Regions from separate parts of the Candidatus Pelagibacter sp. PS_31 genome, predicted to be linked through region 1. Evidence: riboswitches for the same ligand, from Rfam matches in the RefSeq annotation. Region 1 holds a riboswitch; the other holds the start of a gene.
What was found. Region 1 has a riboswitch for S-adenosylmethionine ahead of AC5SLN_RS01700 (homocysteine S-methyltransferase family protein). Riboswitches for the same ligand answer to the same signal wherever they lie in the genome.

Region 1 (6,673 bases):
GATATAACGTCTCCGTTAATTAAAGAAATGAGCTCTGAAGAAGAAAAATACTTTAATATTCCAACTGAAAGAACAGTAGAAGACTTAAAGCTGATTTTAGAAAAAAAATATCCAGATATTCTAACTATAGATTTTACTAAAGATGAAAATAATTTAAATTTTTGGTTTATCTCAAAAAATAAAGAAGAGCCAAGACTAGCAAATAGATTTGATGAAGAGGGTGCTGAGTTAGAACAACCCTTAGCAATCGCAAGGGATATTAAAAAACTTTATGAATTGTTATCAGTTACTAAAAATAGCTGGACTATTGCTAAATTTTTATCAACTAATAATGAATTAAGACACGTTGTTAGAAGAGCATTTATAGTAGAGAAATTCCCTTATTCTGAAATACAAGACAATACTATTGGCCAAAAAATAATGCCTATTGATATGCTGAGGTTAAAGTTATCATTCTTTGGAGCATTAAAATTCGATCCACGTTCTGATAAGTGGCTAAGAATATGTATGTTTCAAGGTGCACCCCTACCAGAGCAATTAAAAAACTATGATGAACATTGGGTTTATAATTAATCAACATGAGATCATTAAGCGAAATAGATACAGTTTCTAAAAGATCAAGTAGAGCTGCTGGATATTCTTGGGGTATTGCAGAAGAAATTGGAAAAAACATAAGACTACTTGAAATTTTTAGCTTACCTGGAATTAAAAACTTAAATAGTTTTTTTAAGAAAAAAAAAGAAACAAGGTTAGAGAATATCAGCATCATAAAGCAAGACAATGAGGCTGGTAAAAATGAATATTGCCCAATAATCGCAGGGGTAAATTTTTTAGATCAGATTAAAACTCTAGAAACTTTAAATGAGATAACGTTTAAAAAAATCTCATATCCATTACTTTTCCTACCATTTGTAAGTAGAGCAGCTGAGGTAATCGGTAAAAGAATATTCTTAAAAATGGATGACAGGGAGTTTTTGTTAAACTTCAATAACAATATTTATTCTAATTATACTAAAAACGAAATCATCGTATCTGCTGAAAATATTTACTTAAAAGTTTTAGAAAACAGAGACTCGTTTGAAGAAAAAGAATGGAATGAGCTTTATAAGCTTTCAGAAGAAACTTTTGTTGAAGAAAATGACAGTTTAAAAGAAAGTGGTGCTGGTGCTGGATTAACTGATAACGATTAGTTTATTTAAATTTAGTCATTTCCTTAATATGAGAAGGTCTTGTTTCACAACATCCACCTAAAATAGTTGCACCTGTATCTTTAAATTTTTTAACAAAATTTGCCATCAATTCAGGTGTTAAGTCTTTTCTTTGACCCAAAAATTCATTTGGGTTACCAGTTTTGCTCATATTGTAATTGTTAGTATAGCCATCTTTAGGCTTAGTTGTCACGAAAGCATTAAGTTTAAATCCAAAAGGAACACCTAAATTTTTTACTTCTTCTAAATTTTCAGAAAAGTTTTCAGGAGAAACGCACGATAAAATTAATCCTAGTAAATTGTTATGGTTAATATGATTAATAATATCTGATATTTTTTCACCACTTGGAAGATTTATTCCCTCAGAAATATGAGCGCCTATTAAATATGGCTTATTAAATTTTTTAATTGCTTCAATTGCTAACCTAAACTCTTTTACGCTAGACAAAACATCTAGGTAAAAAAAATCAATATAAGGATCTAATAATTTTGCTTGATCATAAAAATTTTGTTTAATTTCATGATCTGGCCTTGTATCTTCTTCGTATGTTAAATATTGAGGTGGAAGACCACCTGCAATTAACACATTAGGATATTGTTCTTTTGCTTTCTGAGCTATCTCACCAGCTTTTTTGTTTAAGTATTCAAATTTATCTTCAATTTTATTATCACGTAATCTTATTCGTCTAGTAGTAAAGGTTGCTGTAACAATAACTTCAGCACCTGCTTTAATAAAATCTAAATGTGTGTCTAGTAAGAGTTGATGGTATTCTTCTTTTAATACAGCATTTGCACTCCACAATGTGCCGTTTGGCTTCATACCACGAGCCAACAATTCTTGCCCCATACCACCATCTAAAATTCGTGTTGTTTTAAAAAAATTAATATCCATTTTTATTCCTAACTTTTTTAGTGCTTTGGCTTTATGCCAGGTGCACAATACAGCTCAACTACCTTTACCAATTATATAATGATTTCCTTTTTAGCAGTTAGTACCTGCAATATGGATCAAATCGGTTAAACTATCTATATATCTAATAGACTGATTAGTAAATCACTTCTTGAATAATATTTTAGCATTAAATGAGAAGGATCTTCTCTCACCATCAACATTAAATGGATAAGCTGTGTGCATTAAATAATTAGGAAAAATCAATAAATCTCCTAATGTAGGGTTTAAATTATAGATACTTTGACTTAAAAAGTTTTTTTGACCATTAATAAAATCAATTGTTCCATTAGTTTTAATCTTTTTATTCTTAACTAGTTTATTTTGATTCATATCTTTTGGGATTTTAAGATAGCCAACCCCTGACAATTGTCCTTCATGATAATGAATTGGATTATATTCATTTTTTAACTGTTTAACTACCCATAGATTTATTATCTTAATTTCTTTAATTTTTTTAACACCTGACTTATCAAGGTAAACTTTAATATTTTTTATTAATTCTTTAGACAAACTCTTATTAATTAATGTTTTAGGTATCTTAATTTCATTCTTAATTTGACTTGCAAGTTTAGAGCTATAGTCATTTTTTTTAGATAATTGAGATTTATCAACGTGATTATTTAATATAGTAATAATTTTTTTGGATAACTTTGTTTTTCCTATGGTGGGTCCAAATGCTCTGAATGTTTTCATAATTTTTCTATAATAATTTAATACTTCTGTTATGCAAACAACTTTAGTCCCATTCGAATAGCAACAAATATGACAAGTGCTGATGTTACAAGAGCCAATATTCTTGCAGGGAAAATTTTAATATTCAAGAAATTTCCTAATTGACCGCCTATTAAAACAAACAGAAATAATGGCCAATAATCAAAAATTCCATTTATTGTTGATGCCTTTGTAAATTGGCCAGCAAGTCCTGATAAAGAATTAATCAGTATGAATAATGATGCTGCTGTTGCAATGTTTTTTGCTTTATCTACTCTAAATAATAACAATATAGGGCTTAAGAAAATTCCACCACCAATTCCAACTATACCAGACACAAATCCAATAGATGCACCAATTAATATCGATAACATTTTTGGTATCTTTTTATAAACTTCAATTTTTTGATCAAAAGATTGAAATTTCAAGAGGAGTAGAACTCCTGCTAGTGCTAAGACTAAAAAAAGTAAAATTTCAAAAATTTCTTTATCTACTGATAAAGATCCTCCTATGAATGCAAGTGGCACAGATGAAATCAAATATGGGGCAAGGATCTTAAAATTGATATTTCCAGCTTTAATATAATTTATACAATTTCCTGATACGACAATAATATTACAAAAGAGAGCAATTACAGGAAAGATCAAGTAAGGAATATCCCAAATTAATAGAAAGGCTAGATAGGTAGAGCCACCACCAAAGCCAACACTTGAATATAAAGTTGCTGTTAGAAGAAATAAAAATGATAATATAATCATAATAATTATTTTAAATTTATGATTGTAAATATAGCACTTTTAACAGTTACAGATACTAGAACTTATGAGAATGATAAGTCAGGTGCGATCTTAGTGAAAAAAATAGAGGAGGCTAAACATAAATTAGTAGATAGAAAAATTTGTAAAGATAACAAAGAGGACATCATTAAAATCCTTAAAGATTGGATTAATCAATCTGAAATAGATGTTGTAATTACAACAGGGGGCACTGGGCTTACAGGTCGAGATATTACACCAGAGGCAGTAAACGATATAGCTGACAAACATATTCCAGGTTTTGGAGAGGTGTTTAGAACAATAAGTTTAAAAACAGTTGGTACATCGGCCATTCAATCTAGAGCTTGTGCAGTACTAGCTAATGGAAAATATGTATTTGCTTTACCAGGTTCTTCAGGCGGGGTAACGGATGCCTGGGATGGAATTTTAAAACATCAGTTAGATATAAATCATAAACCTTGTAATTTTGTAGAACTGTTTCCAAGACTTAAAGAAAAATAATTATTTTTGATATTTTTCTTTCCACTCAGAATAAGGCATACCATATATATGTTCACGTGCATCTAAGTCTGAAATTTCAATATTTTTTTTTTCAGCTTCTTCTCGGTACCATTTTGATAAACAGTTTCTGCAAAAGCCAGCAAGGTTCATAATATCTATATTTTGAACATCTTTTCGTTCATCTAGATGTTTGAGCAATCTTTCAAATGTAGCAGACTGTAATTCTTTTTTTATATTATTATCCATAACTAAATTATTAGACACATTTCAATTAAGCACAAGATGTAGGCTATATTCAATCTTAAGTAGAAAATAATAATATAATTAATAGATCTTTAGATCAATTTTTGTTTAGTTAAGTGATGGCTACAAAAAAGAAAAAAACAGCCAAAAAATCTAAAAGTAAGACCAAAAAAAAAATTAAGAAAAACTTGGTCAAGCAATCACCTAAAAATATTAAAAAAGTTAAAAAGAAAAAAGGTGTGGCTAAAAAGAAGTTACTTAAGCCAATAAAAAAAAATAAGCATAAGAATATTAATAAAAGAGAGAGGGTAAAAATGAGCACAGAAACAGTAAAAGGTGGACGATCTCCATTACTAGATACGTCTCACTTAAAAGTTAAATTTCCATTTAAAGAACAATATGGAAATTTTATAGGTGGCAAATTCGTTAAACCAAAATCAGGAAAATATTTTGATAACGTAAGTCCAATTAATAATGATGTTATATGTTCCGTTCCAAGATCAGATGCAAAAGATGTTGAGGCTGCATTAGATGCTGCACACGCTGCCTTTCCTACTTGGGGAGTTTCATCAATAACTGAAAGATCCAACATACTACTTAAAATAGCTGATGTTATAGAAAAAAATCTTGAACTATTAGCTACTGCTGAATGTTTAGATAATGGAAAACCAATTAGAGAGTGTATGGCAGCTGACTTACCATTAGTTGTTGATCATTGGAGATATTTCGCTGGAGTAATCAGGGCAGAAGAAGGTTCGGTTTCAGAGATAAGTAATAGTGAATATTCTTATCATATACCTGAACCACTTGGTGTAGTTGGACAGATTATACCATGGAACTTTCCATTATTAATGGCAACATGGAAACTTGCACCAGCACTAGCTGCAGGTAACTGTGTAGTTTTAAAACCAGCTGAGCAAACACCAGCATCAATCTTGCTATTAATGGAACTTATTGGAGACTTATTGCCTCCAGGAGTTGTTAATGTTGTAAGTGGTTTTGGTCTTGAAGCAGGTAAACCATTAGCCTCATCTAAAAGAATTAGAAAGATTGCTTTTACTGGTGAGACTACAACTGGACGTTTGATCATGCAATATGCATCACAAAACTTAATTCCAATAACTTTAGAATTAGGTGGAAAATCTCCAAATGTTTTCTTTGAAGATGTTATGGATCAAGATGATGATTTCTTTGATAAATGTCTTGAAGGTTTTGCAATGTTTACTCTTAATCAGGGTGAAGTTTGTACTTGTCCTAGTAGAGTATTAATCCAAGAATCTATCTATGATAAGTTCATGGAAAGAGCAGTTGCTAGAACGAAAGCAGTCAAGCAGGACAATCCTCTAAAAATGGAAACTATGATTGGTGCTCAAGTATCATTAGAACAAATGGAAAAAATAAAGTCTTACTTAGATTTAGGTAAGAAAGAAGGTGCCAAAGTTCTATGTGGTGGTGAAGTTGCTAACTTAAACAGTGGTTTGGAAAAAGGAAATTATATCCAACCTACTATTTTTGAAGGTAATAACTCTATGAGAGTTTTCCAAGAAGAAATTTTTGGACCAGTTGTATCTGTTACTAAATTTAAAGATGAAGCTCATGCATTAGAAATAGCTAATGATACTCTTTATGGTTTAGGAGCAGGTGTTTGGACTAGAAATGGGAATATTGCTTATAGAATGGGAAGAGGAATCCAGGCTGGTAGAGTTTGGACTAACTGTTACCATGCTTATCCAGCTCATGCTGCTTTTGGAGGTTATAAACAATCTGGAATCGGTAGAGAAACACATAAAATGATGCTTAATCATTATAGACAGGTGAAAAACTTACACGTGTCGTACAGTGAGAAAAAATTAGGCTTCTTTTAACAGATATATTATGATGGCCTGTATTAAACTACAGGCCATATAACTATGAAAGTTTCAGCAACCCCTTCAGCTTTAGAACTAATTGAAGATCTAAAGAAAGATCATGGTAAAGAATTACTCTTTCATCAATCTGGTGGATGTTGTGATGGAAGTGCTCCAATGTGTTATCCTGTTAAAGAATTTTTAGTAAGTGATGACGATGTTTTAGTTGGAAAAATTGGTGGTATTCCTTTTTACATAAGTGAAACTCAACATGAAGCATGGAAAAATACAGATTTAATTATTGATTGCATTCAAGGTATGGGTGGAATGTTTTCTTTAGACAATGGAACTGGCAGAAGATTTTTAACAAGATCTGAGATTTGCGTTCCTGAAAAAAAATCAATTAATTAATTAAATTTCATTTTAACTCTTAGT
Region 2 (6,673 bases), 200 kb from region 1:
TGGGAGTATGCTCATAGATTGTTAGCAAGATTTGTAGGTTTGTTTACTTTAGTGCCTTTGCTTTTCTTCACTCTCTATTTTAAAAAAACCCTGCATTATTCTAATAAATATTATTGGATTTTTTTTCTTGTGTGTCTTCAGGGGTTCATTGGTTGGTATATGGTATCTAGCGGATTAATTGAAAATAATGACGTTAGTCACTTTAGACTTAGCATTCATTTATCTTTGGCTTTATTTATTTTATGTTTAATTTTTTGGTATATTTTAGATATTCATAAAATTAAAAAATTTGAAAATAAAATTCCAAATTTATTTTTATTATTTATACTTAAATTGATAGTTTTGCAGATTGTATTGGGTGCTTTTTTATCAGGTTTAGATGGTGGTCTCATCTATAATTCATGGCCTGATATGAATGGTGGTTTTTTTCCAAATGATGTTAGTTATGGTGATTTAATTACTACTCAATTATTTAACAACCCATCAATTATTCAATTTTTGCATAGATCAACTGCATATTTGCTTTTATTTTTTATAATTATTTTAAATTTTATCTATTTTAAAAAACAATATGATTTTAAATATGTATTATTTTTTGATGTTGCTATCTTGTTTCAAATTTTTTTAGGAATTATAACTTTGATTTCTGGTGTAGAGATTACATACGCTTCACTACACCAGCTAGGTTCAATATTAGTTTTGAGTTCTTATTTTTTGATATTATATAAAAACTCTAACTAACTGCTTTCAAATTCCCTTTAGAAGATTTATTTAAAGCTTGGTCTAAATCCTCAATAATGTCATCTATATGCTCAATACCAATACATAATCTTACGTATCCAGGAGTTACACCTGAGGCTAACAATTCTTTTTCTGTTAACTGACTATGAGTTGTTGTTGCAGGATGAATTGCTAAACTTCTTGCATCTCCAATATTTGCAACATGATAAAACATTTTTAAAGACTCGATAAATCTCTTACCTGCTTCAATACCACCTTTGAGCTCTATACCAACTAAACCACCATTTCCTTCATTTAGGTATTTTTTAGCACGATCAGCAATTTTACCCTCATGTTCTGTTGGATAGATTACTCTTGTTACTTCTTTATTTTTCTTTAAATAGTCAACAACTTTTGATGCATTTGAGCAGTGTTGTTTCATTCTAAGAGCAACTGTTTCAAGCCCTTGAATAATTCCAAATGCATTGTCAGGTGATAGGGCAGAACCAAGATCTCTTAGCAATGTAACCCGCGCTCTTACTGCAAAAGAAACATTAGCCCCAGTTAATTCTGGAACCACTTTTCCCCATATAGCTCCACCGTAACTTGCGTCAGGTTCGTTAAATAAAGGTTGTCTTTTGGGATCAGCTGTCCAATCAAAATTACCTCCATCAACTAAAGCTCCACCTACAACTGTACCGTGACCACCTATATATTTTGTTAATGAATAAACTACTACAGCAGCACCATGTTCTAAAGGTTTGCAAATTACAGGGGCAGCTGTGTTGTCCATTATTAATGGTATATTGTATTTTTTACCAATATCAGAAACTTCTTTAATTGGAAAAACTCTCAAATAAGGATTTGGTAAAGTCTCACCATAAAAAGCTCTAGTTTTATCATCAACAGCTTTTTCAAAGTTTTTTGGGTCAGAAGGGTCTGCATATCTAACCTCAATACCAAGTTTACTTAATGTATGCGTGAATAACGAAATAGTACCTCCATATAAATCCGTAGAGCTGACTATATTATCTCCGGCTTGTGCAACGTTTAAAATTGCAAAAGTTGATGCGGTTTGTCCAGATGCTACTGTTAAACAGGCTAATCCTCCTTCTAATGAAGCAACTCTTTTTTCAAGAGCATCATTTGTTGGATTCATTATTCTTGTATAAATATTTCCAAATTCCTTAAGAGCAAACAAATTCGCAGCATGTTCAGTACTATCAAATTGATACGATGTTGTTCTATAAATTGGAACTGCTACTGCTTTGGTTGTTGGATCGCTTCTATAATCACCACCATGTATAGCTATAGTCTCAGGGTTTTGTCTTTTTGTACTCATCTTAATACTCCTTTTTTAGTACTTTTGCTTTATGCAAGGCGTACAATACAGTTCAAATGCGCCTACCGATAATGTGGGTAAAAAATCCTTTTTAGCAATAACTAGCCTGCAATAGGAACAAATCGGCTATATAGAAATATCATTTAAGCAAGATATTGCAAGGGAAATATAAAATTGACATTATATCTAATAATAGTATTAATCCTCGCACAATGACAAAATTTCTAAAAAGTGGTGATTTAAACAGTAACTGGTTTGAGATTGATGCTAAAAATGCTGTAGTTGGCAGATTAGCTTCTATTATCGCTATGATTGTTAGAGGAAAAAATAAAACAACTTTTACACCTCATATGGATGATGGTGATTTTGTTGTTGTTAAAAATGTTGAACAAGCAAAGTTCACAGGAAAAAAATTTAAAGATAAAAAATATTATAGACATACTGGTCACCCAGGTGGAATTAAAGAAATTACTCCTGAAAAATTATTAGAAAAAAATAAACCTGGCGAGACATTAAAATTAGCTATTAAAAGAATGTTACCTGGTGGAGTTCTAGGAAGAAAACAATTAACTAAAGTAAAAATTTATGCTGGTGAAGAACACCCTCATGCATCACAAAACCCAAAACTTTTAGACCTAGGTAAATTAAACAGTAAAAATCTAATAAGAAATTAATATGGAAACAGCAGCTACACCAAATAAAGTATCTACAAAAAAACCTAAAATTAAATTAGATTTTAAAGATAGTAAATACGCAACTGGTAGAAGAAAAAAATCTATTGCAAAAATTTGGGTGAAAAAAGGTACTGGCAAAATTTACGTTAATGGCAGAACTATGGATGAGTATTTCACTAGCGGAAGTCACAAAATGCAAATCACAAGACCATTTGAGATTATAAACCAAGCCACTGATTATGATGTAAGATGTAGTGTAGCAGGTGGTGGACATACTGGTCAAGCTGGTGCAATGGTTCATGGTATTGCTAAAGCATTAATCTTATTTGATTCAGAGAATAGAGCAGTACTTAAGACAGAAAAGCTTAATACTAGAGACTCTAGATCGGTTGAAAGAAAAAAACCTGGTCGTAGAAAAGCAAGAAGAAGCTTCCAATTCTCGAAAAGATAATTCTTTTTTAACTCTAAACTGTTATAATAAAAAAATGCCTAAGCTTAATGTTTTAGTTGCTGGATCAACTGGTTATATTGGTGTTCAATTAATTAAATTATTAGTTAAACACAGCAATGTTAACATTAAATATCTTTGTGGTAATACCTCTGTTGGAAAAAATATCTCTAGTTATGAAAAATCATTAAGTTCAAAAAAATTACCTAAAATTATTAGATACAATAAAGAACTTTTAAAAAACATAGACCTTGTTTTTACAGCTCTACCTAATGGTGAAGCACAAGATATTTCAAATGATTTATTAAAACACAATATATTAATTGATTTAGCTGCAGACTTTAGACTTAATAAAGCATCAAATTATCTAAAATGGTACAAACAAAAACATAGATCTGTCAAAAATATTAAAAAATCAATTTATTCATTACCAGAAATCAATGGTGACAAATTACAGAAATTTAATATTATTGGATGTCCTGGTTGCTACCCAACATCAATACTTTTACCACTTATTCCTTTAGTTAAGAAAAATTTAATAAAAACAGATAATGTTATTATAGATTCAAAATCTGGTTACTCTGGTGCTGGGAGAGGTGTACATAAAAAATATAAGGATAAAAATCTTTATGAATCCTTAAGCGCTTATGGTGTGGGTTTCCATAGACATAACTCTGAAATTCAACAAGAAATCAAAAACTACACTAAAAAGAAATTTTCTTTTACATTCACACCCCATTTAGCACCAATGTTTAGAGGGATACTTAGCACAATTTATCTAGACCTTAACAAAGGTGTAAGTATTAAAAATTTAGAAAATACTTTAAAGAGTCAATATTCAAAAAACAGATTCGTTAAAATTTTAAAAACAAATTCATTGTTAAGTACAAATGACGTAATTAACACAAATAATTGCTCTATAGTAATTTGTAAAACTAAGTATAAAAATAGAGTTATTATTTTATCTGTTATTGATAATTTGATTAAAGGTGGGGCAGGTCAAGCAATACAAAATATGAATATCAAATATGGTTTTAATGAAACAAAAGGATTAATTTGAAATACTTATTTTTATCTTTGATTGTATTTTTAACTTCGTGCTCATTAAACAAAGAGTCTACTTATTGGAATGAAGATCCTATTAAAAAGTCTAATGATGTCAAAAAACTTTCTCAAATATTAAAAAAAACCGGTGATTACAAATCTATGACTTTTGATGAATTTAACCTCTTTCTTAAAGATTATTCAAAAAATGCAGAATACCCAGATATTAACCAATAGATGAAAAATATAATCAACATTGCTGTAGTTGGTCTAGGACAAGTTGGTATTTATTTGTTAAATGAACTTAATACTAAAAAAAAAGATATTGAACTTAAGACAGGAAAAAAAATTAACGTAGTAGCTGTTTCAGCAAGAAGCATTTCTAAAAAAAGAAGATTTAAAGTTAATAAGAAAATATTTTTTAAAAACCCATTAGAAATTTTTAAAAAGACCAAAGTAGATATTTTATTTGAAGCTATAGGTATGTCAGATGGGATTTCAAAAAAAGTTGTGGAAACTGCATTAAAAAATAAAATACATGTAATCACTCCTAATAAAGCACTTATCTCTAAACATGGTGATTTTTTAGGAAAATTAGCAGAGGAAAATAATGTTAATTTAGAATTTGAAGCATCTGTTGCTGGTGGTATTCCAATATTAAGAACCATTAAAGAGGGTCTTGCAACTAACAAAATTTCTAAAGTTTATGGAATTTTAAATGGTACTTCTAACTATATTCTTTCAGAAATGGAAAATTCTAATGATAGTTTTTCTAGCGTATTAAAAAAAGCTCAGCAATTGGGATACGCTGAACCAGGTAACCCTAAATTAGATTTAAATGGTTTTGATGCATTTGCTAAAGTAAGAATTTTGTCTGCTCTAGCTTTTAATACTAAAATTTCAAAACATAAATGCTTAATGGAGGGTGTTGAAAAAATTGAATTAAAAGACATAGAAATTTCCAATCAATTAAATTTACGAATAAAACTTCTTGGCATTTCAGAACTAATTAATGGCCAACTTTTTGAAACTGTACACCCATGCTTAGTTAGTAAAAATTCTTATATTGGTAACGTTGGTGGTGTTATGAATGCTGTTATTCTCGAAGGAAAACCTGTGGGTGAAAGTATATTGCAAGGGGAGGGAGCTGGCCCTGGACCTACTTCTTCATCTTTATTATCAGATTTACTTTCAATTTTAAGAGGTAATATTAAGAAGCCATTTGGCATTCCAGGCACTAAACGTAAATTAATAAAATGTTACAACGTTAATAATTATGTAAATTCACTATATTTGAGATTTGAAGTTAAAGACAAACCTGGAGTTTTATCAACAATTACTAACAGATTAGCTAAGTATAAAATTTCAGTAAAAAGATTAATTCAAACACCTGATAAAAAAAATAATAAAGCTACAATTGTTATTATTACTCATAAAACTAATGAACTTAATTCTAAGAACTGTCTTTCTGTTTTTAATAAAGACAAAAATATTCTAAGATACCCAACATTGATTAGAATTTATAATTAATGGAAATATATCTAAAACTGTTTGAGGTTTTATTTCCTGTCTTTTTTGTTGTTGGTATTGGTTATTATCTTGGCAAAAATAATCCGAAATTAGATACATCTTTTATTACTACCTTTGCAGCAAATATTGGTACTCCAGCAATGATAATATATTCTTTAACATCAACTGGAATGTCTTTTGACATTTTTAAAAATTATTTTTGGTACTATTTGATAGCAATTTTTATTTTTACAATAGTAGGTATAGTTTTTTTATTTTTTTTAAATACTAAAGATATTATTCGTGAGTTACCCCCTTTTGTTATGCCTAATACTGGTAATATGGGTTTACCAATATGTTTATTCGCTTACGGCACTCAAGGTTTGGGTGTCGCTGCTGCAATTTCAGCCTTAATAGTGCTATGCCATTTTACTCTTGGAGTATTTCTTGCTGATAGAAAATTTGATTTAAGTGTAATTCTTAAAAACCCACCTTTTTATGCGATTATAATTTCAGTAATTTTTCTATACTTTAGAATAGAACTTCCTCTCTTTATTGAAAATACAACTTTTCTGCTAATGTACGCTACGATTTTTTTAATATTAATGTCTTTAGGAATTGCTCTTACTCGTTTTAAGGTTTTTTCATTCAAAAAAGCATTTATATCATCAATAGGAAGGGTAATACTTGGCCCAATAATTGGTTTTTCAATAATAAAATATTTTAACCTTTCAGGTTTTGCAGCCGGTGTTCTATTAATTCAATGTTCAATGCCCAGTGCTGTTTTAAATTATCTTGTGGCATCAATTTATTCACCGAAAAAGATTGTAGATAGTGTTGCTAGTACCATTGTTGTTTCAACAGTCATGTCTTTTTTTACTATTCCTGTAGTCGTATTCTTTGCTTTAAAATACTTTAATTAAACTGTATCTATTG

Region 2: linked by a shared signal. The riboswitch ahead of AC5SLN_RS02915 (O-acetylhomoserine aminocarboxypropyltransferase/cysteine synthase family protein) and the one ahead of AC5SLN_RS01700 (homocysteine S-methyltransferase family protein) in region 1 are both predicted to bind S-adenosylmethionine.

What each region holds. Positions count from the first base shown of each region.
Region 1 covers NZ_CM182069.1:324,065-330,737, forward strand. The annotation lists gene AC5SLN_RS01690 (hypothetical protein) at 1-573, shown strand, start outside; gene AC5SLN_RS01695 (DUF3726 domain-containing protein) at 579-1,190, shown strand; gene AC5SLN_RS01700 (homocysteine S-methyltransferase family protein) at 1,192-2,100, opposite strand; SAM riboswitch class V at 2,110-2,173, opposite strand; gene AC5SLN_RS01705 (2OG-Fe(II) oxygenase family protein) at 2,263-2,853, opposite strand; gene AC5SLN_RS01710 (sulfite exporter TauE/SafE family protein) at 2,883-3,629, opposite strand; gene moaB (molybdenum cofactor biosynthesis protein B) at 3,648-4,148, shown strand; gene AC5SLN_RS01720 (DUF1244 domain-containing protein) at 4,149-4,394, opposite strand; gene adh (aldehyde dehydrogenase) at 4,706-6,256, shown strand; gene AC5SLN_RS01730 (DUF779 domain-containing protein) at 6,302-6,649, shown strand; gene msrQ (protein-methionine-sulfoxide reductase heme-binding subunit MsrQ) at 6,646-6,673, opposite strand, start outside.
Region 2 covers NZ_CM182069.1:527,067-533,739, forward strand. The annotation lists gene AC5SLN_RS02910 (COX15/CtaA family protein) at 1-741, shown strand, start outside; gene AC5SLN_RS02915 (O-acetylhomoserine aminocarboxypropyltransferase/cysteine synthase family protein) at 734-2,062, opposite strand; SAM riboswitch class V at 2,067-2,135, opposite strand; gene rplM (50S ribosomal protein L13) at 2,275-2,736, shown strand; gene rpsI (30S ribosomal protein S9) at 2,738-3,187, shown strand; gene argC (N-acetyl-gamma-glutamyl-phosphate reductase) at 3,222-4,244, shown strand; gene AC5SLN_RS02935 (hypothetical protein) at 4,241-4,465, shown strand; gene AC5SLN_RS02940 (homoserine dehydrogenase) at 4,466-5,758, shown strand; gene AC5SLN_RS02945 (AEC family transporter) at 5,758-6,660, shown strand.